Regions from separate parts of the Cedecea davisae genome, predicted to be linked through region 2. Evidence: predicted binding sites of a transcription regulator. Region 2 holds the regulator's gene; each other region holds the start of a gene.
The links. Region 2 encodes CRP, which controls carbon source genes, mostly activating them, when cyclic AMP is high. Its sites were predicted from a motif close to ATGTGANNNNNNTCACAT; they were not measured.
Positions count from the first base shown of each region.

Region 1: the regulator CRP is predicted to act here: its motif matches at 5,089-5,106, upstream of cytR (DNA-binding transcriptional regulator CytR).
Region 3: the regulator CRP is predicted to act here: its motif matches at 5,455-5,472, upstream of msrB (peptide-methionine (R)-S-oxide reductase MsrB).
Region 4: the regulator CRP is predicted to act here: its motif matches at 5,293-5,310, upstream of focA (formate transporter FocA).

Region 1 covers NZ_CP172054.1:4,690,697-4,697,902, reverse strand. Annotated here, with positions in the region: gene menA (1,4-dihydroxy-2-naphthoate polyprenyltransferase) at 1-828, opposite strand, end outside; gene hslU (HslU--HslV peptidase ATPase subunit) at 907-2,241, opposite strand; gene hslV (ATP-dependent protease subunit HslV) at 2,251-2,781, opposite strand; gene ftsN (cell division protein FtsN) at 2,871-3,920, opposite strand; gene cytR (DNA-binding transcriptional regulator CytR) at 4,009-5,043, opposite strand; gene priA (primosomal protein N') at 5,192-7,206, opposite strand, start outside.
Region 2 covers NZ_CP172054.1:225,863-233,068, reverse strand. Annotated here, with positions in the region: gene ACG1VR_RS01455 (hydrolase) at 1-538, shown strand, start outside; gene ACG1VR_RS01450 (YheU family protein) at 540-758, shown strand; gene ACG1VR_RS01445 (phosphoribulokinase) at 849-1,718, shown strand; gene ACG1VR_RS01440 (OsmC family protein) at 1,757-2,161, opposite strand; gene crp (cAMP-activated global transcriptional regulator CRP) at 2,476-3,108, shown strand; gene ACG1VR_RS01430 (YccS/YhfK family putative transporter) at 3,171-5,255, shown strand; gene ACG1VR_RS01425 (aspartate aminotransferase family protein) at 5,258-6,478, opposite strand; gene ACG1VR_RS01420 (aminodeoxychorismate synthase component II) at 6,568-7,131, opposite strand.
Region 3 covers NZ_CP172054.1:2,936,703-2,943,908, forward strand. Annotated here, with positions in the region: gene sppA (signal peptide peptidase SppA) at 1-1,298, shown strand, start outside; gene ansA (asparaginase) at 1,396-2,412, shown strand; gene pncA (bifunctional nicotinamidase/pyrazinamidase) at 2,422-3,057, shown strand; gene ACG1VR_RS14055 (glycoside hydrolase family 18 protein) at 3,280-4,554, shown strand; gene ACG1VR_RS14060 (YeaC family protein) at 4,601-4,882, opposite strand; gene msrB (peptide-methionine (R)-S-oxide reductase MsrB) at 4,922-5,335, opposite strand; gene gapA (glyceraldehyde-3-phosphate dehydrogenase) at 5,679-6,674, shown strand; gene ACG1VR_RS14075 (D-hexose-6-phosphate mutarotase) at 6,812-7,206, shown strand, end outside.
Region 4 covers NZ_CP172054.1:3,288,966-3,296,171, forward strand. Annotated here, with positions in the region: gene cmk ((d)CMP kinase) at 1-257, opposite strand, end outside; gene aroA (3-phosphoshikimate 1-carboxyvinyltransferase) at 450-1,733, opposite strand; gene serC (3-phosphoserine/phosphohydroxythreonine transaminase) at 1,811-2,896, opposite strand; gene ycaO (30S ribosomal protein S12 methylthiotransferase accessory factor YcaO) at 3,204-4,967, shown strand; gene focA (formate transporter FocA) at 5,369-6,226, shown strand; gene pflB (formate C-acetyltransferase) at 6,278-7,206, shown strand, end outside.

The DNA.
Region 1 (7,206 bases), 490 kb from region 2:
TTCCCGCTCGCGCAGCACGTAGGCGACTTGTTTTATCAGCAGCGGTGCCGCCAGCACAAACAGCCAGCCCCACAGGCTTTTGAGCCAGATGAGGTTAAACAACGCGAGGCAGACCAGCGCGCCAACCAGCAGGCAGGCATGGTAGCGGCGGGCGATAACCGGACCAAGGCGAACCGCCAGCGTGTTTTTACCGTTCTCACGGTCGCTGTCGATATCGCGCAGGTTATTAATATTCAGCACCGCTGTTGCCAGCAGGCCGCACGCGGTTGCGGGCAGAATAACTAAAGGTGCCAGCGAATGAGCCTGCAAATACCAGGTCCCGGCCACGCTAATCCAGCCGAAGAATACCAGCACTGAAATATCCCCCAGGCCCATATAGCCATAAGGGCGGGTGCCAACGGTGTAGCTGATGGCGGCAACGATAGACAGCACGCCGAGCAGCAAGAAGCCCATAAAATCAGCAAAGGTGTTGCAGGCAAGCGCCACCAGAGACAGACCGGAGAGGCAAATAAGCACCACCGTTATCACCAGCGCGCGTTTCATCTGGGCCTGGGTAATCACTCCTTTCTGCATGCCGCGCAGAGGCCCGATGCGGTCTTCGGTGTCGCTACCCTTAACGGCATCGCCATAGTCGTTGGCGAGGTTTGACAGGATTTGCAGCAGCCCGGCGGTTAACAATGCCAGCAGCGCAACGGCGGGATCGAATACGCCCTGCCACCAGGTCAGCGCAGAGCCACAGACTATTGAAGCAAATGCCAGAGGCAGCGTGCGTGGGCGCAGGCTTTCCAGCCAGGCCTGGGTGACACTAATAGGTTGCGAATTGCTCATAGTTTTGGTTGCCAGTTTAGATAAAAAAATGGAGGGCATAAGCCCTCCATTTCAAATGAAGAAAATGCGTTAGCCGGATTATAGGATAAAACGGCTCAGGTCTTCATCTGCAACCAACTCATCCAGATGCTTACCAACATATTCCGCATCAATCACGATAGACTGGCCGTTCAAATCGCTGGCGTCATAGGAGATATCTTCCATCAGGCGCTCAAGTACGGTGTGCAGACGGCGGGCACCGATATTTTCGGTAGACTCGTTCACCTGCCATGCGGCCTGGGCAATACGGCGAATACCGTCTTCGGTGAAGTCGATATTCACGCCTTCGGTCGCCATCAGCGCTTTGTACTGGACGGTCACGGAGGCATTTGGCTCGGTCAGGATGCGCTCAAAATCGTCAACCGTCAGCGCCTGCAGCTCTACGCGGATCGGCAGGCGACCCTGCAGCTCAGGGATCAAGTCTGACGGGCTGGCGACCTGGAATGCACCGGAAGCGATAAACAGAATGTGGTCGGTTTTCACCATCCCGTGCTTGGTCGAAACGGTGCAGCCTTCCACCAGCGGCAGCAGGTCACGCTGTACGCCCTCGCGGGACACGTCCGGGCCAGAGCTGTTGCCGCCGCGCTTACAGATTTTGTCGATTTCGTCGATGAACACGATACCGTGCTGCTCAACCGCATCGATAGCGTCCTGCTTCAGCTCTTCCGGATTCACCAGCTTCGCGGCTTCTTCTTCCACCAGCAGCTTCAGTGCATCTTTGATTTTCAGCTTACGCGGCTTCTGCTTCTGGCCGCCGAGGTTCTGGAACATGGACTGCAACTGGCTGGTCATCTCTTCCATACCCGGAGGCGCCATAATCTCTACGCCCATTGGCGCAGCGGCGAGATCGATTTCAATCTCTTTGTCATCCAGCTGGCCTTCGCGCAGCTTTTTACGGAATGACTGGCGTGCCGCAGACGGCTCTGGCTGGGTTTCGGATTGGCCCCAGTTATTCTTCGCCGGCGGGATCAGCACGTCGAGAATGCGTTCCTCGGCCATTTCTTCGGCGCGATAACGGTTTTTCTCGATGGACTGCATGCGCACCATTTTTATGGCCGAATCGGTCAAATCGCGGATGATAGAATCCACTTCTTTACCAACATAGCCAACTTCGGTGAACTTAGTCGCTTCAACTTTGATGAACGGCGCATTAGCCAGTTTTGCTAGGCGACGGGCGATTTCGGTTTTACCTACGCCGGTTGGGCCAATCATCAGAATATTTTTTGGAGTCACTTCGTGACGCAGCTCTTCATCAAGCTGCATGCGGCGCCAGCGGTTACGCAGGGCGATTGCAACGGAACGTTTGGCGTTATCCTGGCCGATAATGTGTTTGTTCAGTTCGCTGACAATTTCGCGTGGGGTCATTTCAGACATGGGAGATCCTTACGCTTTAGACGGTAATTCTTCGATGGTATGGAAGTGGTTGGTATAAATGCAGATATCGCCTGCAATATCCAACGCCTTGACAGCGATATCGCGCGCGTTCATGTCGGTGTTTTCCAGCATGGCGCGGGCTGCGGCCTGGGCGTACGGGCCGCCGGAGCCGATAGCAATCAGGTCGTTTTCCGGCTGAACGACGTCGCCGTTGCCGGTGATAATCAGAGAGGCGTTTTCGTCGGCCACCGCCAGCAGCGCTTCGAGCTTGCGCAACATTCGGTCGGTACGCCAGTCTTTCGCCAGCTCAACGGCCGCTTTCACCAGATGGCCCTGGTGCATCTCAAGCTTACGTTCAAACAGCTCGAACAGCGTGAAGGCATCCGCCGTACCCCCGGCAAAACCGGCGATCACTTTGTCGTTGTACAGGCGGCGGACTTTTTTGACGTTGCCCTTCATTACGGTGTTACCCAGTGTGGCCTGGCCATCACCGGCAATCACCACCTGGCCGTTACGGCGTACGCTTACTATTGTTGTCACGGGCAGACCCCTTTTGCATCAGCTAAACACGAGCCCTGCGCGTTACGCAGGGCCTAATGCCAATATAAATGGGGGGCAATTTTGGGGTTTCAACCCCCGGAAGCAAGACGAATGCAGCTGGTGTGGCCGGCCATCTTCAGGCGGTTGATAGTGATATCGGCATTATCTTTACCTTTGATTGGGCCAATCACTACGCGGTTCCAGCCGTTATTGGTGGTAATGCGGGAGTCAAAGCCTTCAAACGCCAGCTGCGCACGAACGGTTTCCGCCTGCTCGCTGCCTTTGAATGAGCCGCACTGAACCATCCAGCGCTTCTCATCCTTCTTCTCCTGGGTCGCAGGAGCGGCCTGCTTCGCCACTTCCGGCTCGCGCGTTATTGGTGCGGCTTGCTGCGTCTCACGCTGGGCCGGTTTTGGCTGCTGAGGCTGCTTTTGCTGGCTGTGCGGCGGCGTTTGCAACAGATCCTGGTAAGGCTGCTGATTGCTGCTGGCGGTGGCCTTCGGCTGTTGCTGCTGCACGGTACGCGGCTGTTGGTAAGGCTGGGTAGTTTGCTGCGCGCTGCGTGGCTGCTGGTAAGGCTGCTCGGCTACGCGTTGCTGAACGCGCGGTTGCTGCTGCGTTTGCGTATTCCACTGCTGCTGTACCGGCTGAGTTTGCTGTATCTGCTGCTTTTGGCGCTGCAGCGTTTGCTGGCGTTGGGCAGGCGTCTGCTCGTTCCACGGCACTTCATTCAGCTGCGTTGGCTGCTGGCGCATATCCGCCTGCATCTGCTCAAGCAACTGACGTTGTTCGTTGGTTAACTGGCTCTGGTTTTGCACTTCGCCACCGGCGGTCGGTTCCGTAGGCGTGCGCACGCCCGGCTGGCGGTTCTCCAGCTCTTTAATATAACGCCAGCGTTCTTCCGGTTTTGGCGGCAGGCCGTTTCCGGTCACTTTATGGCCGGGAAGCGTGTCGCTCTCTTCTTTTTTATGGTGAGTAATAAAGTAAAGGGCGCCGACGAAGGCCACCACGACAGCCGCCGCAATGGCTACCATTGTCGGAGAGACGGATGGCAGACTACGTTGCTTTTTGCGGGATGTACTTTTCTTGCGCCGCGTCCCTGCCGACTGCCCGCGGCTTACATAATCTCGTTGTGCCACTATCGTTTCGCTGTCTTTATTCGTTTATCAGTCCGCCATGTTACTTAAGGGGCGGGGCTTTGACCAGTTTATGGAGTCCTAAAACGGCTCATTTTCTGCTGCCGGGAGCAGCGGTGCTGCCGCGCTCAATAAGGTCACAGTCCAGCAGCCGGGATCCGCTGTTAACATCTTCGCCGTTCATGTTGTCCAGCAGTAGCAGCATAGCTTCCCTGCCTATATCGAAGCGGGGTTGTGCCACTGTGGTGAGGGGCGGGTCACAAAACTGCGATAGCGCGATATCGTCGAAGCCCATGATCGATAAATCTTCCGGTACTTTCAGGCCGCTACGCTTAGCCTGAGAAAGCGCGCCCAGCGCCATGACGTCGCTGTGGCAGAAAATGGCGGTTGGCGGTTCCGGGAGTTCAATTAGCTGCGCCAGAGCCGCGGCGCCCGCTTCAAAGGTGAAGTCGCCGCGCGCAATATAGTGAGGATCGACCACAAGCCCGTTGCGGCGCAGCGCCTGGACATAGCCCTGTAGGCGATAGTGGCACAGCGGCATCTCTTCGGGACCGGCAATGCAGGCGATGCGTTTGTGGCCCAGCTCCTGGAGGTAATAAACGGCGTTGAAGGCTGCGGTGAGGTTGTCGATATGCACCGTCGGCAATTCCAGCTCCGGGGCAAATTCGTTCGCCATTACCATCGGCGGCAGGTTGCGCTGCTCTTCCTTGCTGGCATCAAACGGCAGGCGGGATCCGAGCAGCAGCATGCCATCAATCTGTTTGGTGATAATCAGGTCGATAAAGGTTTTTTCTTGCTGATTCTGGTGGGCGCAGTCGCCAATCAGCACCAGATAACCCTGCGAAGCGGCGGTCACTTCAATGCCGCGTATGATTTCGCTAAAAAACGGATCGCAGATATCAGGCACGATGACGAGGATAGTGCGCGACTCACTGCGTTTGATACTGCGGCCTAAAGAGCTGGGCAAATAGCCCACTTCAATCGCCGCCTGCTCCACGCGGTTACGGGTGCTTTGAGAGACTTTATCAGGGTTCATTAAGGCGCGGGACACCGTCGCAGTAGACACTTTCGCCTGCACGGCCACATCTTTCATGGTGGCATTGGCCACCTGTTTCTTCGGCTTCACTTCTTCTCCTCACATGCACACCGCCGTCGTCAACGCATCCTGCGTATCTGACAGTCATCACATTCTTAGCAGAAGTTGGCTGTAAGCGGTTACAATTTTTTCACAAGAAATGTGATGAGCATTAGATTTTTCGATCCGCTTCTCATAACTAGCCGTCGATAGGGTCGACATCCAGCATCCATTTCACCTTGCGCGCCTCGGGCAGCGTATTAACCAAAGCCAGCGAGTGGCTAATCAGCTTTTGCAGGCGCGCTCGGGAAGGATGCTGGAGCAAAATTTGCCAGCGGAAGCGACCGCCTCGTTTAGCCTGCAACGACGGAACGGGTCCCATAATCCAGAGCTGTTCATCCCGCAGCGGGCTGGCTTCCAGCAGGTTGCGAAGCTGCTGTAAAAACAGCGGTGCCTGCTGGTTATTCTGATCCTCAGCGCGGATGAGCACATGGCTGGTGTACGGCGGTAAGAACACCGTCTTACGTTCGCCGAGCGCCTGGCTGGAGAAAGCGTCATAACCTTTTGTGAGCAGCGTTTGTAGCAGAGGGTGGTCGGGGTGATGCGTTTGCAGCAGCACCTCACCCTGTTTTCCCGCGCGCCCGGCGCGGCCGGAAACCTGAACGTAAAGCTGAGCAAAACGCTCGGCGGCGCGGAAGTCAGCCGAAAACAGCGCTCCGTCTACGTCCAGCAACGCAACCAGCGTGACGTCAGGAAAGTGGTGCCCTTTGGCCAGCATCTGGGTGCCGATTAAGATACGCGCCCCGCCGCGATGCACTTCTGCAAGCTGCTGCTCGAGCGCCCCTTTGCGGCTGGTGGTATCGCGATCGATACGGGAAATTGGTACGTTCGGAAACAGCGGCTCAAGGCTATGCTCAAGCTGTTCCGTACCCATCCCCACGGGGACCAGGTTCGTTGAACCGCACTGAGGACACTGGTGCGGAATGGCCCGCTGGCTATCGCAGTGGTGGCAGCGCAGATGCCGCTGCCCCTGGTGCAGCGTGTAATAGTGATCGCAGCGCGTGCATTCTGCTATCCACCCGCACTCATGGCACAGCAGCGCAGGAGCAAAGCCCCGGCGGTTAAGAAACAGAATCACCTGGTTGTCTGCGGCCAGGTGCTCACCTATCTTTTTGATCAGCGCCGGAGCCAGCCCTGATTTCAGCTGCTGGCCTTTCAGGTCAACCACCTGCTGATGTGCAGGCCGCGCGTTTCCGGCTCGTTTGGTGAGCCGCAGCTGGCGATATTTCCCCAACTCGACGTTATGTAACGTTTCCAGCGCTGGCGTAGCGGAACCGAGGATGATGGGGATATCTTCTGCGTGAGCGCGATAGACGGCGAGATCGCGAGCGTGATAGCGCCAGCCTTCCTGCTGCTTGTAGGAGCTGTCGTGCTCTTCATCGATAACGATAACGCCGAGGCGGCAGAAAGGGGTAAACAGCGAAGAGCGCGTACCAATAATGATTGCCGCCTCGCCGCTGCGTGCTTTCAGCCAGACGTTTAATCTTTCGCTGTCATTTAGCCCGGAATGCAGCACTTCAACCGGGGCGTTAAAACGCTCGCGGAAGCGGGCAATAGTTTGCGGCGTCAGGCCAATTTCGGGAACCAGAACCAGCGCCTGCTTGCCCTGGGCCAGCACGTTCTCCAGTACGCTAAGGTAAACCTCGGTTTTCCCCGAGCCGGTGATACCTGCCAGCAGCCAGGCGGAAAAATGGTCGGACTCGCTGTGGATGGCTCCAACGGCGGTGGCCTGCTCGGTATTCAGCCTTAAACGCTCTCCGGCAACGGAATAGTTTTTACGCCAGTCCTCTTCTTCCGGGGCCGCGCTTTTCAGGTCGCACAGCCCTTTGGTCCGTAGCGCCTGCAGGCCGGGTTCGTTTATCTCCAGCTCGCCAATTTGATGCCGCCAGATGATATTGTGACGCAGCGCCGCCAGCGCCTGCTGCTGTTTGGGCGCACGTTTCAGGCTATTGAGATCGACTGCTTTTCCTTCTTCGGTCGCAAACCAATACCAGAGCGGAGCGTGGTGAGCGGGTTTGCCCTGGCGAAGCAATATCGGCAGAGCGTGAAACAGCACTTCGCCAATCGGGTGATGATAATACTCCGCCGACCACAGCAGAACGCGCCACAGAGAAGAGGTGAACAGCGAAACGCCGTCGAGTACATCGGCGACCG
Region 2 (7,206 bases):
TGCCTGCCTGATGGCTAAACAGGGCGCGGCCTGCACGCTCAAAGCGGGCGTAGTGGTTTCCGCCCCGCTGATGCTCGAGCAGTGCTGCTACCACATGGAGCAAGGCTTCTCGCGGTTCTATCAGCACTATCTGTTGAACCTGCTGAAGAAGAACGCGGCGCGCAAGCTGAAAAGCTACCCTGGCTCACTGCCTATTGACCTGCGTAAGCTAAAAAGCCTGCGCCGGATACGCGAATTTGATGATTTAATTACCTCAAAGATCCACGGTTTTGCCGACGCGCTGGACTATTACCGCCAGTGTAGCGCCATGCCGCTTCTGCCGGACATCGCCAGCCCGACCCTCATTATTCACGCGAAGGACGATCCCTTTATGGATCATCACGTCATCCCCGACCGCGAGTCGCTACCGGCAAACATCCAATACCAGCTCACCACCTACGGCGGCCACGTTGGCTTTGTCGGCGGCACGCTGCTGCGCCCGCAAATGTGGCTGGAACAGCGTATTCCCGACTGGCTAACCCGCTACCTGGACAACTGAAATGATTCTTCCCTGGCAAGAGCTGGACCCGGAAACTCTCGATAATCTGATCGAATCTTTTGTATTACGCGAAGGCACGGATTATGGTGAGCAGGAGCGATCGCTGACGCAAAAAGTCGCCGACGTGAAGCGTCAATTGCAGAGCGGCGAAGCCGTGCTGGTCTGGTCTGAACTCCATGAAACGGTCAATATTATGCCGCGCGGCCAGCTTCGGGGCTAACTGCGACTCTCTGGGGTAATCTATACTTTCCAAAAAGTATAACTATCAGATGCAGGCTCCCTTTCTGATTACCCATGGAGTTGTAGCCCTATGTCAGCCAAACACCCGGTTATTGCGGTAACAGGTTCCAGCGGTGCCGGAACCACCACCACCAGCCTCGCCTTTCGTAAGATATTCCAGCAGCTCGGCCTGCGCGCTGCGGAACTGGAAGGCGACAGCTTTCATCGCTATACCCGCCCTGAAATGGATATGGCGATCCGCAAAGCCCGTGATTCAGGCCGCCATATCAGCTACTTCGGGCCAGAAGCCAACGACTTTGGGCTGCTGGAGCAAACCTTTATCGAATACGGCCAGAGCGGCAAAGGCCAATCCCGTAAATACCTGCATACCTACGACGAAGCCGTGCCGTGGAATCAGGTGCCGGGAACGTTTACCCCGTGGCAGCCGCTGCCGGAGCCAACCGATGTGCTGTTTTATGAAGGGCTACACGGCGGGGTTGTTACGCCGCAACACAGCGTGGCCGATTGCGTAGATTTGCTGGTTGGCGTGGTGCCTATCGTCAACCTGGAGTGGATCCAAAAGCTGGTGCGGGACACCGGCGAACGCGGGCATTCACGCGAGGCGGTGATGGACTCGGTTGTGCGCTCGATGGAAGACTACATCAACTTCATTACGCCGCAATTCTCCCGCACACACATTAACTTCCAGCGCGTGCCCACGGTGGATACCTCAAATCCCTTTGCCGCCCGCGCGATCCCTTCTCTCGATGAAAGCTTCGTGGTCATCCACTTCCGCGGGCTCGACGATATCGACTTCCCGTATTTACTGGCAATGTTGCAGGGATCGTTTATTTCCCACATCAACACGCTGGTGGTGCCGGGAGGGAAAATGGGGCTGGCGATGGAGTTGATTATGGCGCCGCTGGTAGAGAAATTGGCGCAGGGCAGGAAGATAGCTTAATCCGACATGGGCGGTGCCGACACCGCCCATCCCGAATATTACCCTTCGATCACTTCATAGCTGTGGCTTATCTCTGCCGCTTTCTCCAGCATCAGCGTGACCGAGCAGTATTTCTCTGCCGTCAGCTCGACGGCACGAGCGACCGCGCTGTCTTTCAGGTCTTTGCCGGTAACCACAAAGTGCAGGTTGATATGCGTGAACAGGCGCGGCGCTTCTTCACGGCGCTCGGACGTCAGCTTCACTTCGCAGTCGGTCACCGCGTGGCGGCCTTTTTGCAAAATAGAAACCACGTCAATCGAGCTACAGCCCCCGGCGGCCATCAGCAGCATTTCCATCGGGCTTGGTGCTTTATCTCCGGAGTTACCGTCCATCAAAACCTGGTGGCCGGAAGCGGATTCACCGAGGAAGGTCATGCCTTCCACCCATTTAACTCGTGCCTGCATTTGCGTACTCCCAGTTGAGAAAAATTTCTTTCAGATTACGCGCCTGGGCCAAAACTGGCAACGTAAGGCGATCCAGGTCATGCTGAAACGAGACAATACAAGACACTTACCAAAAGCTATGCTAAAACAATCCGGATGCTGCTGCGGGACAGAGACGTTGATGCACGTAAGCAGAGGAAACGACTAATTACAGGCCGCAGGATTGACCTGCTCGCCAGCTCCCAGGGCTTGGGAAAATTTCACGATTGCAACGCCAGACAAGAGGTTCCGAGTCTTGTCTTTGGTAGCCAGTTTACAACAGAGGATAACCGCGCATGGTGCTTGGCAAACCGCAAACAGACCCGACTCTCGAATGGTTCTTGTCTCATTGCCACATTCATAAGTATCCGTCGAAGAGCACGCTGATTCACCAGGGTGAAAAGGCGGAGACGCTGTACTACATCGTCAAGGGCTCCGTAGCTGTTCTGATTAAAGATGAAGAAGGCAAGGAGATGATCCTTTCTTATCTGAATCAGGGTGATTTCATTGGTGAATTAGGGCTGTTCGAAGAAGGTCAGGAGCGTAGCGCCTGGGTTCGAGCCAAATCGGCCTGCGAAGTAGCTGAAATTTCTTATAAAAAATTCCGTCAGCTGATTCAGGTTAACCCGGATATCCTGATGCGTCTCTCATCCCAGATGGCTCGCCGTCTGCAGGTAACTTCCGAGAAAGTCGGCAACCTCGCCTTCCTCGACGTAACCGGCCGTATCGCACAGACGCTGCTCAACCTGGCTAAACAGCCGGACGCGATGACCCACCCGGACGGTATGCAGATCAAAATCACCCGTCAGGAAATTGGCCAGATCGTGGGCTGCTCCCGCGAAACCGTTGGCCGTATTCTGAAAATGCTGGAAGATCAAAACCTCATCTCCGCACACGGGAAAACGATTGTCGTCTACGGCACTCGTTAATCAGTGCAAAAAAAGGCGTGTCGCTTCGGTAACACGCCTTTTTTGTCTCTACAATTCAGGCTATGTGGAAAAGATTAATTTACCATCCCGAGGTTAACTACGCCCTGCGGCAAACGCTGGTGCTGTGCCTTCCCGTCGCCGTCGGTCTGGTACTCGGCAGCCTGCAAAACGGCCTGCTGTTCTCATTAGTTCCCGCCTGCTGCAACATCGCCGGGCTGGACACACCCCACAAACGCTTCTTTAAACGCCTGATTATCGGCGGTAGTCTGTTTGCCGTCAGCAGCCTGATAATGCAGCTTCTGCTGCTCTACACCAGCGTACCGCTGCCGGCGATACTCATCGTCATGGCCCTGCTGCTGGGCGTAACGGCGGAGATAAGTTCGCTGCACGCCCGCCTGCTGCCCGCCTCGCTGATTGCCGCCATTTTCACGCTTAGCATGGCCGGGAATATGCCCATCTGGAAGCCGATGTTGCTGTATATCTCCGGCACCATCTGGTACGGCGCATTCAACTGGTTCTGGTTCAGGATGTGGCGCGAGCAGCCGCTGCGGGAGTCGCTGAGCCTGCTCTACCGGCAGTTGGCGGATTACTGCGAGGCGAAATACAGCATGCTGACCCAGCACACCGATCCGGAAAAGGCGCTGCCGCCTTTGCTGGTTCGCCAGCAAAAAGCCGTGGATCTGATAACCACCTGTTACCAGCAGCTCCACATGCTGTCGGCCAATCAGCAGAACGGCTATAAGCGGCTGCTGCGTGCCTTTCAGGTCGCGCTCGATTTACAGGAGCATATTTCGGTTAGCCTGCATCAGCCGGAAGAGGTTCAAAAGCTGGTGGAGCAAAGCCACGCCGAGGCCGTTATCCGCTGGAATGCACAAACTATTGCCGCCCGCCTGCGGGTACTGGCGGATGACATCCTTTATCACCGCTATCCCACGCGCTTCACCATGGAAAAACAGATAGACGCCCTGGAAAAGATTGCGCGCCAGAACCCTGATAACCCGGTCGGGCAGTTTTGCCACTATCACTTCAGCCGCATTGCCCGGGTGCTGAAAACCCAGCGCCCGCTCTACGTCCGGGATTTGATGGAGGACAGGGAGCGCCGCCTGCCGTTCTTCCCGGCGCTCAGGAATTACCTCTCGTTCAAATCCTCCGCGCTGCGCAGCTCCGCCCGCCTCGGCGTAATGCTGACTATCGCCAGCCTGCTCGGCTCGTTTTTACATCTGCCAAAGCCCTACTGGATCCTGATGACGGTCATGTTCGTCACCCAAAACGGCTACGGCGCAACGCGGGTACGCATCGTCCACAGGGCGGCAGGCACCATGGCGGGCCTGTGTATCGCCGGGATAACCCTGCACTTCCACGTCCCGGACAGCTACACGCTGCTGGCAATGCTGGCGATTACCCTGGTAAGTTACCTGTTTATCCGCAAAAGCTACGGCTGGGCGACCATCGGCTTCACCGTCACGGCGGTATACACCCTCCAGCTGATTACGCTGAGCGCCGAGAGCTACATCATTCCAAGGCTGATAGACACCCTGCTCGGCTGCCTGATAGCCTTCGGCGGCATGGTCTGGCTCTGGCCGCAGTGGCAAACCGGCCTGCTGCGCCAGAACGCCCACGACGCGCTGGAAACCGACCAGGACGCAATTCGCCTGATCCTGAGTAATGACCCGGAGCCCACCCCGCTTGCCTGGCAGCGAATGCGGGTAAATCAGGCACACAACGCGCTGTTTAACTCGCTCAACCAGGCGATGCAGGAGCCGGGGTTCAATTCTCATTATCTGGCGGATATGAAGCTTTGGGTGACGCACAGCCAGTTTATCGTCGAGCATATCAACGCCATGACCACCCTGGCGCGCGAGCACAACATGCTGACGCCGGATCTGGCGCAGAAATATCTGCAATCCTGTGAAATAGCGCTTCAGCGCTGCCAGCAAAGGCTGGAATATGACGGGCCGGGGAGTTCGAACGATGCCAATATTCTGGACACGGACACGCTGCCCACGGGACCGTTAAGCACCATGGAGCAGCATTTACAGCGGATTCTGGGCCACCTTAACACCATGCATACCATTTCGTCGGTTGCCTGGCGTCAGCGGCCTCATCACGGGATTTGGCTGAGTCGCCGCCTGCGGCGCTCGGGTTAAACTTAGCCTGCCACAACCCGGGCAACGGCTTTGGCAAAGCGCTGCATGCCTTCTTCGATATCCGCCTCTTCAACAATCAGCGACGGTGCGAATCGCATGACGTCAGGCCCGGCATTCAGCACCATCACGCCTTCGGCAGCGGCCGCATACAGGAACTCACGCGCGCGGCCTTTGTATTGCTCTTTCAGCTCTGCGCCAATCAGCAGTCCCATGCCGCGAATATCGCTAAACAGATCGAACTGGTCGTTAATCTTCTGCAACTGTTCAACGAACAGTTGGCGCTTCACCGCCACGCCTTGCAGAACTTCTGGCGTATTGATGATGTCGAATGCCGCCCCGGCCACCGCACAGGCCAGCGGATTGCCGCCGTAGGTTGAACCGTGGCTGCCAACGTGGAACGCCGAGGCAATATCGTTGGTCGTGAGCATCGCGCTCACCGGGAATCCGCCGCCGAGCGCCTTGGCGCTGGTAAGAATATCCGGCGTCACGCCGTAGTTGATGTAGGCAAACAGCTCCCCGGTGCGGCCCATGCCGGACTGCACCTCGTCAAACACCAGCAGCGCCTGGTGCTCATCGCACAGCTCGCGCAGCCCCTTCAGAAACTCAGGCGTGGCCGCCGTTACGCCGCCTTCGCCCTGGATAGGCTCAACCACTATCGCGCAGGTATGATCGTCGATGACGGCTTTCACCGCAGCGAGATCGTTATAAGGGACGTGGATAATATCGGCCGGTTTCGGGCCAAAACCATCGGAATACTTCGCCTGACCGCCAACCGACACGGTAAACAACGAGCGGCCATGGAAGGCGTTATAGAAGGCGATGATTTTGCTTTTGTACGGGCTATGGCGGGTGGAGGCGTAGTAACGCGCCAGCTTGAACGCCGTTTCGTTGGCTTCCGTCCCGGAGTTCATAAACACCACGCGCTCGGCGAAAGTGGCGTCAATCAGCTTACGGGCGAGCTTCAGAGCGGGTTCATTGGTAAATACGTTGCTGGTGTGCCACAGCGTTTCGCCCTGGGTTTTCAGGGCATCCACCAACGCCGGGTGGCAGTGGCCTAATGCGATAACGGCGATGCCGCCGGCAAAATCAACGTACTCTTTGCCCGTGCTGTCCCACACGCGGCTGCCCTTCCCTTTCACGGGAATAAACTCTGCTGGTGCATAAATCGGCAGAATCACTTCATCGAAGGTAGCCCGCGTTACCGCTGATTGTTCAGTTGCCATTTATTCCCCACCCGTTTTTATGTGTCAATCATGAATGAAAATATAATCACGAAATATGCATAAAAAACCAAACCCAGGCAAGCAGGAATTTACCCGTTGAGGAAATTCGCCAGCAGCGCATGCCCCTGTTCGCTGAGAATACTTTCCGGGTGGAACTGCACGCCCTCCAGCGCCAGAGAGCGATGACGGACCCCCATTATTTCCTGCTTATCCGTCCACGCTGTAATCTCAAAGCAGTCGGGCAGGGTTTCGGGGGCAATCAGCAGCGAGTGGTAGCGGGTCACGGTCAGGGGATTGTTCAGCCCGCGAAATACGCCGCTGCCGCTATGAGTAATCGCCGAGGTTTTACCGTGCATCACCTGTTCTGCGCGAACGATAGTCGCCCCAAAGGCCTGAGCAATAGCCTGATGACCCAGGCAAACCCCCAGGATGGGCAGCTTCCCGGCGAAATGGTTGATCGCCGCCAGCGAAATACCGGCTTCATTTGGCGTGCAGGGGCCGGGGGAGATGACCAGCTTTTCCGGGGCCAGTTGCTCGATGTCCGCCAGGCTTATTTCGTCGTTACGCTTAACCACCACTTCCGCACCCAGCTCGCAAAAATACTGGTACAGGTTCCAGGTGAAGGAATCATAGTTGTCGATAAGCAGTAACATGGCGGCTCCGGTGCAAAAAAATAACCGCGCTATTCTAGACGCTTTCCGGCACGAAGCTCACAAAAATCTCGGATG
Region 3 (7,206 bases), 2.2 Mb from region 2:
TGTATTACAAAACGCTGCTCGACAAGCTGAAGGTTTCCACGCACGTATTCCGCGTCGGCACCTATAAATCCGCAGTTGAACCGTACCTTCGCGACGATATGTCCCCTGCTGCCCGCGATGCGGACGGCCGCTGGATTGGCGAACTGTGGCAAAACTACCTGAATACCGTAGCGGCTAACCGCCAGATAACTGCTCAGCAGGTGTTCCCTGGCGCTCAGGCGCTGCTGGACAGCCTGCAAAAGCTGGGCGGCGACACTGCAAAATACGCGCTGGATAACAAACTGGTAGACGAGCTTGCGAGCAGCGCGGTAGTTGATAAGGCGCTGGTCAAGCAGTTCGGCTGGAGCAAGGCCAACAAAGACTTTAGCTACACCAGCATCTACGACTACAACGTGAAGAAACCGGTTGAGCAAGGTGAGGCCATTGCGGTTATCTTTGCCAACGGCGCAATCATGGACGGGGAAGAAACGCCGGGCCAGGTCGGCGGCGACACCACGGCGATGCAAATTCGCGAAGCGCGTCTTGACCCGAAAGTAAAAGCGATTGTCTTCCGGGTTAACAGCCCTGGCGGCAGCGTTACCGCTTCTGAAACCATCCGTGAAGAGCTGGTTGCCGCGCGCGATGCCGGTAAACCGATTGTCGTTTCGATGGGCGGCATGGCGGCCTCCGGCGGCTACTGGATCTCCACGCCTGCGAACTACATCATCGCCAACCCAACCACCCTGACCGGCTCCATCGGCATCTTCGGCGTGATTAACACCGTAGAAAACACGCTGGATTCCATTGGCGTGCATACCGACGGCGTTTCAACTTCACCGCTGGCCGACGTGGCGGTTACCAAAAAACTGCCACCTGAAGTTCAGCAGATGATGCAGTTGAGTATTGAAAACGGCTATAAGCGCTTTATCGGCCTGGTGGCGGCTTCACGCGGCAAGACCCCGGAGCAAATCGACCAGATTGCCCAGGGCCACGTCTGGACCGGGGAAGACGCCAAAGCCAACGGTCTGGTGGACAGCCTGGGTGACTTTGACGATGCGGTTGCCAAAGCTGCGGAGCTGGCGAAACTGAAGACCTGGCACCTCGCCTTCTGGCAGGATGACGCAACCTTTACCGATATGGTGTTTAACGCCATGACCGGTTCAGTTCGTGCGGCGCTGCCGCAGGCGATTCAGGCTTACCTGCCTGCTCCACTGGCTGATGCCGCGCTGGCGATAAAAGCCCAGAATGATAAGTTCGGCACCATGAACGACCCGCAAAACCGTTACGCCTTCTGCCTTACCTGTGGCGATGTGCGTTAATTTACTTAAATGAAGCAAAGCCCGGTTACACCGGGCTTTTTTTTTCCGCCATCCTCTCTATACTCTGCCGCAAATATCGAAAGCGTTGAGCTACCCCATGCAAAAGAAATCCATCTACGTTGCCTACACCGGCGGTACTATCGGTATGCAGCGTTCTGAACACGGCTATATCCCCGTTTCCGGCCATCTACAACGCCAGCTGGCGATGATGCCCGAATTCCATCGTCCGGAAATGCCTGACTTCACCATTCACGAATACAACCCGCTGATGGACTCTTCGGACATGACGCCCGAAGACTGGCAGCACATTGCCGACGATATCAAAGCCCATTACGACGAATACGACGGCTTCGTTATCCTGCACGGCACGGACACCATGGCGTTCACCGCCTCGGCGCTCTCCTTCATGCTGGAAAACCTCGGCAAGCCGGTTATCGTTACCGGGTCGCAAATTCCGCTGGCCGAGCTGCGATCCGACGGGCAGATCAACCTGCTGAACTCACTCTATGTGGCGGCGAACTACCCGATTAACGAAGTGACGCTGTTCTTCAACAACCGTCTTTACCGCGGAAACCGCACCACCAAAGCGCATGCCGATGGCTTCGACGCATTTGCTTCGCCTAACCTTGCCCCGCTGCTGGAAGCCGGGATCCACATCCGTAAGTTGAATACGCCGCCTGCGCCGGGCGGTGAAGGCGAGCTGATTGTTCATCCGATAACCCCTCAGCCCATTGGCGTGGTCACCATCTACCCGGGAATTTCCGCCGATGTAGTGGGCAATTTCCTGCGCCAGCCGGTAAAAGCGCTGATCCTGCGTTCATACGGCGTGGGCAACGCTCCGCAGCAGGGGGCGTTTATTAAAGAGTTACAGGAGGCCAGCGCGCGCGGTATCGTGGTGGTTAACCTCACGCAGTGCATGTCCGGCAAAGTCAATATGGGCGGCTATGCCACCGGCAACGCGCTGGCGCAGGCAGGCGTTATTGGCGGTTCAGACATGACGGTTGAAGCCACCCTGACCAAGCTGCACTATTTGCTGAGCCAGGGGCTGGACGCACAGGCGATCCGCGAGGCCATGCCTCTGAACCTGCGCGGCGAGTTAACGCCGGACGAATAAGGAGTTGCCATGAAGCAGCGCGCTTTATTGTTGGTTGATTTACAGAATGATTTTTGCGCCGGAGGCTCGCTTGCCGTCCCCGAGGGCGACAGCACTATCGACATCGCGAACCAGTTAATCGAGCTGGCTAAGGCGCGCGGTGAAAGCGTTGTTGCAACCCAGGACTGGCACCCGGCAAACCACGGCAGTTTTGCCAGCGTTCAAAATGTGGAGCCTTACGGCCAGGGCAAGCTGGACGGGCTGGCACAAACCTGGTGGCCCGATCACTGCGTACAAAACAGCGAAGGCGCCCGGCTGCATCCGCTGCTGAACGCTTCAGCTATCGACAAAATCGTGCATAAAGGTGAAAACCCGGCGATTGACAGCTACAGCGCCTTCTTCGATAACGGCCATCGGCAGAAAACCGGGCTGGACGAATGGCTGCGTGAGCACGGCATCGCGGAGCTTATTGTCCTCGGTCTGGCAACAGACTACTGCGTGAAGTTTACCGTGCTGGATGCGCTGGAGCTGGGCTACGAGGTCACGGTCATTACCGACGGCTGCCGTGGCGTGAATATACAGCCGCAGGACAGCCTGTTCGCGTTCCAGGATATGGCGGTTGCCGGCGCAACGTTAATGACCCTCGCAGACTTTACCTGCCAGTAATCCACCCGCCAATAATTCCAGGGGCGATCCACCGCCCCGCATTCTTGTAGCGATTCCGCTCACAATCTAAGCTTTTTTTGCTCGCCCTATCCTGGGAGCGCTCTCATAATCACAATCAATGAATTTATTCAGCAGTTTAGCTGATTTCGCTTTCCGCCGTTTTCGTCAGTGCTCTGCGTGGCCGGGAAGCTTTTATGTTGTACCCGTCAAAGAGGAATCATTATGCCATTCACACGTAAACTGTTGCCCATTGTGGCCGCGGTGTCGTTAGCCTTTAGCGGCGTTGCGCAAGCTGAATCATTGCTTTCCGTGGGTTACTTTAACGGCGGCGGCGACGTAACCGCCGGGCCTGGCGGCGATATCAATAAGCTCGACGTACGCCAGATTACCCACCTTAACTACTCCTTTGGCCTGATTTATAACGACGAGAAAGGCGAAACGAACGAAGCGCAAAAAGACGCGTCAAAACTGCACCAGATTTATCTCTCGCCTAAAGTCATTGCCGACCTGGAAAAACTCCCGGTGTTGCGTAAGCAGAATCCGCAGCTGAAAGTCCTGCTTTCCGTTGGCGGCTGGGGCGCTCGCGGCTTCTCCGGAGCAGCCGCCTCTGCGGAAAACCGCGCGGTGTTTATCCGCTCTGTTCAGGAAGTGATGGACCGCTACGGCCTGGACGGTATCGACCTCGACTGGGAGTTCCCGGTGAACGGTGCCTGGGGGCTGGTCGATAAGCTGGATGCAGACAGGGACAACTTCACCGCCCTGCTCAAAGAGCTGCGCCACGCGGTGGGCGATAAAAAGCTGGTAACTATTGCCGTTGGCGCAAATGCCGAAAGCCCAAAAAGCTGGGTGGATGTGAAAGCTATCGCCCCCCTGCTGGACTACATCAACCTGATGACCTACGACATGGCGTACGGCACGCAGTATTTCAACTCCAACCTTTACGACTCGAAAAAGTGGCCAACCGTTGCCGAGGCTGATAAGTACAGCGCGGACTTCGTGGTTAATAACTATCTGGCAGCCGGGCTGAAGCCGCAGCAAATGAACCTCGGCATTGGCTTCTATGGCCGCGTGCCTAAGCGTGCCGTCGAACCGGGTATTGACTGGTCAAAACCGGATGCACAGAAAAATCCGGTGACCCAGCCTTACTTTGGCGAACGCGAGCTGGAGTTGTTCAAAACCGCCCTGGGCGTGGATCTGACGAAAGACACCTACGTTAAATACAACGATCTGGTGAAGAAGATGCTGAACGATCCGCAGAAGCGCTTTACCGAAGAGTGGGATGACGACGCGAAGGTGCCATACCTGACGCTGAAGTCTGCTGAAGGCAAACCGCTGTTTGCGATTTCTTATGAAAATCCGCGCTCGGTGAAAATCAAAGCCGAGTACATCAAAGAGAAAGGTCTTGGCGGGGCGATGTTCTGGGAGTACGGCGCGGATGATAACAACCAGCTGGCGAAGCAGCTCGCCGAATCGCTGGGCATTAAGCACGCGAAGTAACTTTTAACCGGGAAAAAGAAAGGGAGGCCGGTGCCTCCCTTTTTGCTTATTGCAGCTTCATGGTGACAAACGGAGCAGGCTCAATGCCGAAATCCGCTTTCAGCTGCTGCTTGCTCTTCATCACCATCTGGCCGCTGGTGTCGATGGTCATATGCTGCGCCTCGGTATTGTGGCGCGCCTGCCACAGCATCACCAGTTGCAGGCTGTTGTCCTTCTGCTCCTGGGTTAATGCCACGCCGTCGGGCCACTTACCCAGCTCTACCGCCGTCGCCAGACGCTGGTAAATTTCCGGCGTCATCACGCTCAACATATCATCCAGATTGCTCATTTTTCACCCCACAGAGGAATAATTAGCTGAATCGATTCTTCAACCGTCAACCTGCTCGCCGTTTTGCCCGTCGGTAAAGCTCATGGACGCGGAGTTCACGCAATAGCGTTCGCCGGTAGGCTGCGGGCCGTCCGGGAAGACGTGCCCCAGGTGCGCATCGCAGCTGCCGCAGCGGATCTCAACGCGCTCCATACCGTGGGAGTTATCGGTCAGGTAGCGGATGGCGTCCGGGTCCACCGGCTCATAGAAGCTGGGCCAGCCGCAGCCGGAGTCATATTTGCTCTCTGAAAGAAACAGCGGCGCATCGCAGACCAGGCAGTGATAAATCCCGTCGCGCTTATTATGCAGTAACCGCCCGGAGTATGGGGGTTCAGTGCCGTGCTTCTGGGTCACGTAATACTGCATTTCGCTGAGGTTTTTCTTATTTGAATCAGGGGGTAATTGATTAGACATAGGTGTACATCTCGGTCAGTTCAATTGGGACAGCTCACGGCGCTATTCTAACAAAAAATTAACAACACCGTGCTGGTTTTTGTTCTAAACTTAGCCCTGAAATTCTGGCACGGCACAAAACGTGACGTGAATCACATTTTTGTTGGAATTGGCGTTTAAAATCCCCCGCATCGTCCCCATTTGGACTTTAGCCCAAAAGGAAGTGTGAGGCGTTCAGTCGTACAAAGCATGTCCACAGGATTGATTTGTCGCAATGATTGACACGATTCCGCTTGACGCTGCGTAAGGTTTTTGTAATTTTACAGCCAACCTTTTATTCACTAACAAATAGCTGGTGGAATATATGACTATCAAAGTAGGTATCAACGGTTTTGGCCGTATCGGCCGTATCGTTTTCCGTGCTGCACAGGAACGTTCTGACATCGAAATCGTTGCAATCAACGACCTGTTAGACGCTGACTATATGGCTTACATGCTGAAGTACGACTCAACTCACGGTCGTTTCAACGGTACTGTAGAAGTTAAAGACGGCCACCTGGTTGTTAACGGTAAAACTATCCGTGTTACCGCAGAACGTGACCCGGCTAACCTGAAGTGGAACGAAGTGAACGTTGACGTTGTTGCAGAAGCAACTGGTCTGTTCCTGACTGATGAAACCGCTCGTAAGCACATCGCTGCTGGCGCGAAAAAAGTGGTTCTGACTGGTCCTTCCAAAGACAAAACGCCAATGTTCGTTAAAGGCGCTAACTTTGAAAAATATGCTGGCCAGGACATCGTTTCCAACGCATCCTGCACCACCAACTGCCTGGCACCACTGGCTAAAGTTATCAACGACAACTTCGGTATCGTTGAAGGCCTGATGACCACCGTTCACGCTACCACCGCAACTCAGAAAACCGTTGATGGCCCGTCTCACAAAGACTGGCGCGGCGGCCGCGGCGCAGCTCAGAACATCATCCCTTCTTCTACCGGTGCTGCTAAAGCGGTAGGCGTTGTACTGCCAGAACTGAACGGTAAAATTACCGGTATGGCGTTCCGCGTTCCTACTCCTAACGTATCCGTTGTTGACCTGACCGTTCGTCTGGAAAAACCAGCAACTTACGAGCAGATCAAAGCAGCAATCAAAACTGCTTCAGAAACCACCATGAAAGGTGTTCTGGGCTACACCGAAGATGACGTAGTTTCTACCGACTTCAACGGCGAAATCTGCACTTCCGTGTTCGATGCTAAAGCTGGTATCGCACTGAACGACAACTTTGTGAAACTGGTTTCCTGGTACGACAACGAAACTGGCTACTCAAACAAAGTACTGGACCTGATTGCTCACATCTCCAAATAAGTTGAGATGAGTAATTAATCCTTTAAAGGGCGACGCATGTCGCCCTTTTTTATTGCTTCCACCCTCGCCCACCTTTCGGTTAACGCCGCAGCTGGCCTTAACCCGAACGTGCACCGGGAAATAATAAGGTTGAGCCAATGATTACTAAAATTTTTGCCCTTCCGGTTGTTGAACAAATTAGCCCCGCCCTCTCTTTGCGCAAGCAGGATCAGCTCGACGTCATCGTCGTTGACCACCCTCAGGTTAGCGCCTCTTTTGCGCTTCAGGGTGCACACCTGCTTTCCTGGCAGCCTGCCGGTGAAGACGAAGTGTTGTGGCTGAGCGACATTACCCCGTTCCATAAAGGTAAAGCCCTGCGCGGCGGCGTGCCTATCTGCTGGCCGTGGTTTGGCCCGGCTGAGCAAGCAGGCCTTCAGGCACACGGTTTTGCCCGCAATCTACCCTGGACGCTCAGCGCCCATAATGAAGACGCCAACGGCGTGGTGCTGACTTTTGAACTGCATCATAACGAAGAAACGCTGAAGCTATGGCC
Region 4 (7,206 bases), 1.9 Mb from region 2:
TCTTCCCCTTCGAGGATAACTTCGAGGTTACCTTCCGTAGAGACAAAACGGACGTCCAGATGCGCGGCAAGCGGCACCAGCGCGTCTTCAGAGGCGACATCAACATGGTGATGCAGCGCAGCGAGCGCAAGTACGCGATAAATCGCACCAGAGTCCAGCAGATGCCACTGCAGCGCTTCGGCCATGGCCTTGCAGAGCGTGCCTTTACCGGCGCCGCTTGGGCCATCAATCGTTATTACCGGGGCGGGTGCCGTCATCGTTTTCTCCTCATTCGCTGGATTCGCGGTTGATAAACGCCGCGCATTATACGCCGCAACGGCCAGGACTGTTATCTTTCCGGGGAAATATCGTCTGGAATCAGGCTGAGTGTAGAAGAATTGCGCAACGACGGTTGTAAGGAATCGTAGGGGAATAAAAAAACCGCATCATATGATGCGGTTAGAGTGACCTCAGGCCAGGGTGCTGATGCGGGCGAGCTGGTCGAAATAGTCCGGGAAGGTTTTTGCGGTGCAGCCCGGGTCAAGAATGGTCACCGGCGTATCGGACAGCGCCACCAGCGAGAAGCACATTGCCATTCGGTGATCGTTGTAGGTGCCAATTTCGGCAAACTGCAGCTTTGCAGGCGGCGTGACGGTGATGTAATCCTCGCCCTCTTCCACCTCGGCACCAACTTTACGCAGCTCGGTCGCCATCGCGCTCAGGCGGTCGGTCTCTTTTACGCGCCAGTTGTAGATGTTACGCATCGTAGTGGTGCCTTTGGCGAACAGCGCGGCGGTTGCGATAGTCATCGCCGCATCCGGGATATGGTTCATGTCCATATCGATAGCGTTCAATTCCCCACGCTCACAGCTGATGAAATCATCGCCCCAGGTCACTTTCGCGCCCATTTTCTCCAGCACGTCGGCGAAGCGAATATCGCCCTGAACGCTGTTGCGGCCAATCCCGGTCACTTTCACCGTACCGCCTTTAATCGCCCCGGCGGCGAGGAAGTAAGAGGCAGAAGAGGCATCGCCTTCCACCAGATAGGCCCCCGGAGACTGGTACTGCTGCGCGCCACGAATAATAAAGCTGCGGTAGTCGCGGTTTTCCACCTCAACGCCGAAGGTTTTCATTAAATGAAGGGTGATATCGATATAGGGTTTGGAAACCAGCTCGCCTTTGATGGTGATTTCGGTGTCATTTGCCGCCAGCGGCGCGGTCATCAGCAGCGCGGTCAGGAACTGGCTGGAAACGCTGCCGTCCACTTCAACCTTGCCGCCGCTGAAGCCGCCGCGCAGGCGCAGAGGCGGGTAGTTTTCCTGCTCCAGATAATCAATCTGCGCCCCGCCCTGGCGCAGAGCGTCAACCAGGTGACCAATCGGGCGCTCTTTCATGCGCGGCTCGCCGGTGAGCACAATGTTGTTGCTCCCGAGGCACAACGCGGCCGCCAGCGGGCGCATAGCCGTTCCGGCATTGCCTAAAAACAGTTCAAGCTCGCCCTTCGCATGCAGCGGCCCGGCCACGCCGGTGACTTCACAACGAGTACGATCCGCAGAAAGCGTATAGCTTACGCCCAGCGCTTTCAGGGCATTAAGCATATGGCGGACATCATCGCTATCCAGCAGGTTGCTCAGAACCGTGGTGCCTTTCGCCAGCGCGGCAAGCAGCAGCGCACGGTTAGACACGCTTTTGGAGCCGGGCAGATTGATGGTGCCGTCGACCAGCGCGATGGGTTGTAACGTCAGGGATTCCAGCATGGGGAAAATACTCTCAACTCAAACAGAATAAAAACCCCGCAGGCAAGCTGCGGGGCAAAGTGCTATGGCAACAATTAACCGTGACGGCGCTCGAAGTCCACCATAAAGTCGGTCAGCGCTTTCACGCCGTCGAGCGGCATCGCGTTATAGATGGAGGCACGCATGCCGCCCACTACGCGGTGGCCTTTCAGGGAGTGCAGGCCTGCGGCAAATGACTCTTCGAGGAACACTTTATCCAGCGCGCTATCCGCCAGCTGGAATGGAATGTTCATGCGGGAGCGGTTAGAGGCCGCCACGTCATTGCGGTAGAAATCGCTGTTATCAATCACGCCGTACAGCAGCTCGGCTTTCGCCTGATTGATACGGTCCATGGCCGCAACGCCGCCCTGCTCTTTGAGCCACTTAAAGACCAGGCCAGCAAGATACCATGCGAAGGTCGGCGGCGTGTTGAACATCGAATCGTTATCGTTAAGGACGGTGTAGTCCAGAATCGATGGGCAAGCTTTGTGTGCTTTGCCCAGTAAATCTTCACGCACCACAACCAGCGTAAGGCCAGCCGGGCCGATGTTTTTCTGCGCACCGGCATAAATCACGCCAAAGCGGCTAACGTCCAGAGGACGAGAAAGAATGGTGGAAGAGAAGTCCGCCGCCACTACGGTATCGCCAAAGTCAGGCGTTTCATCAATTGAGATGCCGTCGATGGTTTCGTTCGGGCAGTAATGCAGGAAAGCGCTGTTGTCGGAAACCTGCCATTCGCTCATCGGTTTGATGGCACGTTTGCCATCGACGGTAATTTTCACGTCGTGGGCAATTGGCTGGCAGTATTTCTTCGCTTCTTTAATCGCGCTGTTAGCCCAGTAGCCGCCGTCGATATAGTCAGCGCTGGTTTTATCGCCGAGGATATTCAGCGGCACGCCAGCAAACTGACCGCGGCCGCCGCCGTGGCAGAATAAAACTTTATAGTTGGAGGGGATTTGCAGCAGATCGCGAAAATCTTTTTCTGCCTCTTCGGCAACCTGAATAAACTCTTTACCACGGTGGCTAATTTCCATTACGGAAGTGCCAAGCCCGTGCCAGTCGCACAGTTCCTGTTGTGCACGACGAAGAACCTCAGCCGGTAGCATCGCCGGACCAGAACTAAAATTGTATACCTGTGTCATTTCCCCTCACCACGCCTCGAGCAATAAGTTTTTATTACATTATCGGTTTTATCATTCAGCGGCGCAGTGTTGCAACGGTTAATCCGGTGCCGGGGGCTAATGTGCGCAAAATCACACAACACAATCTTCCGGCGGCAGAAAAAATTGCCCGATATCCGGCGGTCAGGCCAAAAAACTCTAAGCTCACCGGGTTACAGCAATGCCGCAGAGCCTGTTATGCTAGCGTCGCCTGCACCGGGCGGATGATAGCGTCCCTCCGGTAAAACCCGTATCATTGCGCGTTTTGCGTACCATTAAAGTGAACCCCATGACCCAGACTTTTATCCCCGGCAAAGATGCCGCCCTGGAAGACTCCATCGCTCGCTTCCAGACCAAGCTGACCGACCTCGGCTTTAATATCGAAGAAGCCTCCTGGCTTAACCCGGTGCCGAACGTGTGGTCGGTGCATATTCGCGATAAAGACAGCGCGCTTTGCTTCACCAATGGCAAGGGCGCAACAAAAAAAGCGGCGCTGGCTTCCGCGTTGGGTGAATATTTTGAACGTCTGTCCACTAACTACTTCTTTGCCGACTTCTGGCTGGGCGACACTATCGCGAATGGCCCGTTTGTTCATTATCCAAATGAGAAGTGGTTCCCAATCCCGGAAGATGAACAATTGCCGGAAGGGATCCTCGATGCCCGCCTGCGCGCCTTCTACGATCCGGAAAACGAATTAACCGCCGGGATGCTTATTGATCTACAGTCAGGAAACGAAGAGCGCGGTATCTGCGCCCTGCCGTTTACCCGTCAGTCCGACCAGCAGACCGTTTATATTCCGATGAACATCATCGGCAACCTGTACGTTTCTAACGGCATGTCCGCCGGGAACACCGCCAACGAAGCGCGCGTTCAGGGCCTGTCCGAAGTGTTCGAACGCCATATTAAAAACCGCATTATTGCCGAGAGCATCAGCCTGCCGGAGATCCCGCAGGAAGTGCTGGCTCGCTACCCTGGCGTAGTTGAGTCGATTAAAACGCTCGAAGCGGAAGGTTTCCCAATCTTCGCCTACGACGGTTCTCTGGGCGGCAAATATCCGGTTATCTGCGTGGTGCTGTTCAACCCGGCGAACGGCACCTGCTTCGCCTCGTTTGGCGCACACCCGGACTTCGGCGTCGCGCTTGAGCGTACCGTAACCGAGCTGCTGCAGGGCCGTGGTCTGAAAGACCTGGACGTTTTCACCCCGCCAACCTTCGACGACGAAGAAGTGGCCGAGCACGCTAACCTGGAAACTCACTTCATCGACTCCAGCGGCCTGATCTCCTGGGATATGTTCAAGCAGGATGCCGATTATCCGTTTGCCGACTGGAGCTTCTCCGGCACCACGGAAGAAGAGTTCGCCACCCTGATGGCTATCTTTAAATCAGAAGACCAGGAAGTGTATATCGCTGACTACGAGCATCTGGACGTGTACGCCTGCCGTATTATCGTTCCGGGCATGTCCGACATCTACCCTGCGGACGACCTGCTGCTGGCCAACAACAGCATGGGCAGCCACCTGCGCGAAACGATCCTGGCGCTGCCGGACAGCGAGTGGGAACAGCAGGATTACCTGGACCTTATCTCCCAGCTTGATGACGAAGGCCATGACGACTTCACCCGCGTACGCGAGCTGCTGGGCCTGGCGACCGGGAAAGATAACGGCTGGTACACGCTGCGCATCGGCGAGCTGAAAGCGATGCTGGCGCTGGCGGGCGGCGACCTGGAGCAGGCGCTTATCTGGACCGAATGGACCATGGAGTTTAACGCTTCGCTGTTCAGCCCGGCGCGCGCCAACTACTACCGCTGCCTGCAAACCCTGCTGCTGCTGTCTCAGGAAGAAGAGCGCGAGCCGCTGCAATACCTGAACGCTTTCGTACGCATGTACGGTGCGGACGCGGTAGACGCGGCAAGCGCGGCGCTGAGCGGAGAAGCAGCCTTCTACGGCCTCCAGCCGGTGGATAAAGACCTGAAAGCCTTCCCGGCTCACCAGGCCTTGCTGGCCGCTTACGAAAAATTGCAGCGTGCCAAAGCCAAATATTGGCAGGTAAAGTGATTTATTAACAACTTAGGGGTGCGAACCGCACCGGGTCTGAGCTATATTACGGGGCGCTTTTTGGCCCCGTTTTTATTATTGCAACAATAATAATTTATTATGTAATTTTTTGGTTAATTTCGGGTAAATCATTATTTGCCGACAGAGAAAATAATGTTGCTTAAATATTGAAATACTCCATTTTAATTAACCGATTTCAGAAGGAGTTGTGGCTAAATTCAATTTTATCTATAAACATTAAAATTTATTTTTTCAGGGATAATCAAATAGTTATGCTGAAAATCTGGTATAGACCTGCTTTTTCAGTGCCTATTAGCTTGGCGAGATATGATCCACATCAAATTTTACTCTATAATGCTTTGTTAGTATCTCCTCGCCGAATTAAATAAGAGAGAGTTAGTGTGAAAGCTGACAACCCTTTTGATCTAGTGCTTCCACCAGCGATGGCAAAAATTGCCGAAGACGCTGGCGTTTATAAAGCAACAAAACAACCGCTAACGACCTTTTACTTAGCGATTACTGCAGGCGTCTTCATTTCGATTGCCTTCGTGTTCTACATTACCGCCACAACCGGCACTTCCACTATCCCGTTTGGGATTGCCAAACTGATTGGCGGCACCTGTTTCTCGCTGGGCTTGATTCTTTGCGTTATCTGCGGTGCTGACCTGTTTACTTCTACCGTCCTGATAGTCGTTGCCAAAGCCAGCGGCAGAATCACCTGGTGCCAGCTACTGCGTAACTGGGTCAACGTCTATATTGGTAACCTTATCGGCGCGCTGCTGTTTGTCCTGCTGATTTGGCTGTCCGGAATGTATATGACGGCTAACGGCGCATGGGGGCTGAACGTCCTGCAAACCGCCGACCATAAAATGCACCACACGTTTGTCGAAGCGGTCTGCCTCGGCATTCTCGCAAACCTGATGGTTTGTCTGGCGGTTTGGATGAGCTACTCCGGCCGCAGTCTGATGGACAAAATGTTTGCTATGATCCTTCCGGTTGCCATGTTTGTTGCCAGCGGCTTTGAGCACAGTATCGCAAACATGTTTATGATCCCGATGGGTATCGTAGTACGCAATTTTGCCAGCCCGGAATTCTGGACCGCAGTAGGGTCTTCTCCGGAAAGTTTCTCGCATCTGACCGTGTTGAACTTCATCACCGATAATCTGATTCCGGTTACCATCGGAAACATCATCGGCGGGGGTTTACTGGTTGGGTTGACATACTGGGTAATTTATCTGCGCGGTGGCGATAAGCACTAAGCTTAGCCAACACGTAGGATTAAGAACTCCACATTAGAAGGTAGGTGTTACATGTCCGAGCTTAATGAAAAGTTAGCCACAGCCTGGGAAGGTTTTGCTAAAGGCGACTGGCAGAATGAAGTCAACGTACGTGACTTTATTCAGAAAAACTACACCCCGTACGAGGGTGATGAGTCCTTCCTGGCAGGTGCTACCGACGCAACTACCAAACTGTGGGACAGCGTGATGGAAGGCGTCAAACTGGAAAACCGCACTCATGCGCCAGTTGATTTTGACACCGACCTTGCTTCTACCATCACTTCTCATGATGCTGGTTACATCAACAAGTCCCTCGAAACCATCGTGGGCCTGCAGACTGATGCTCCTCTGAAACGTGCAATTATTCCGTTCGGCGGCATCAAAATGGTTGAAGGTTCTTGCAAAGTGTACGGTCGTGAACTCGACCCAATGCTGAAAAAAATCTTCACCGAATACCGTAAGACTCACAACCAGGGCGTGTTTGACGTTTACACCAAAGACATCCTGAACTGCCGTAAATCCGGCGTCATCACTGGTCTGCCAGATGCGTATGGCCGTGGCCGTATCATCGGTGACTACCGTCGCGTAGCGCTGTACGGTATTGACTACCTGATGAAAGACAAGTTCGCTCAGTTCAACTCACTGCAGACCAAACTGGAAAACGGTGAAGACCTGGAAGCGACTATCCGTCTGCGTGAAGAGATTTCCGAACAGCACCGTGCGCTGGGTCAGATCAAAGAAATGGCTGCTAAATATGGCTGCGATATCTCTGGTCCTGCTACCAACGCTCAGGAAGCTATTCAGTGGACTTACTTCGGCTACCTGGCCGCGGTTAAATCTCAGAACGGCGCTGCAATGTCCTTCGGCCGCGTATCCACCTTCCTGGATGCTTACATCGAACGCGACATCAAAGCAGGCAAAATCAACGAGCAAGACGCTCAGGAAATGATTGACCACCTGGT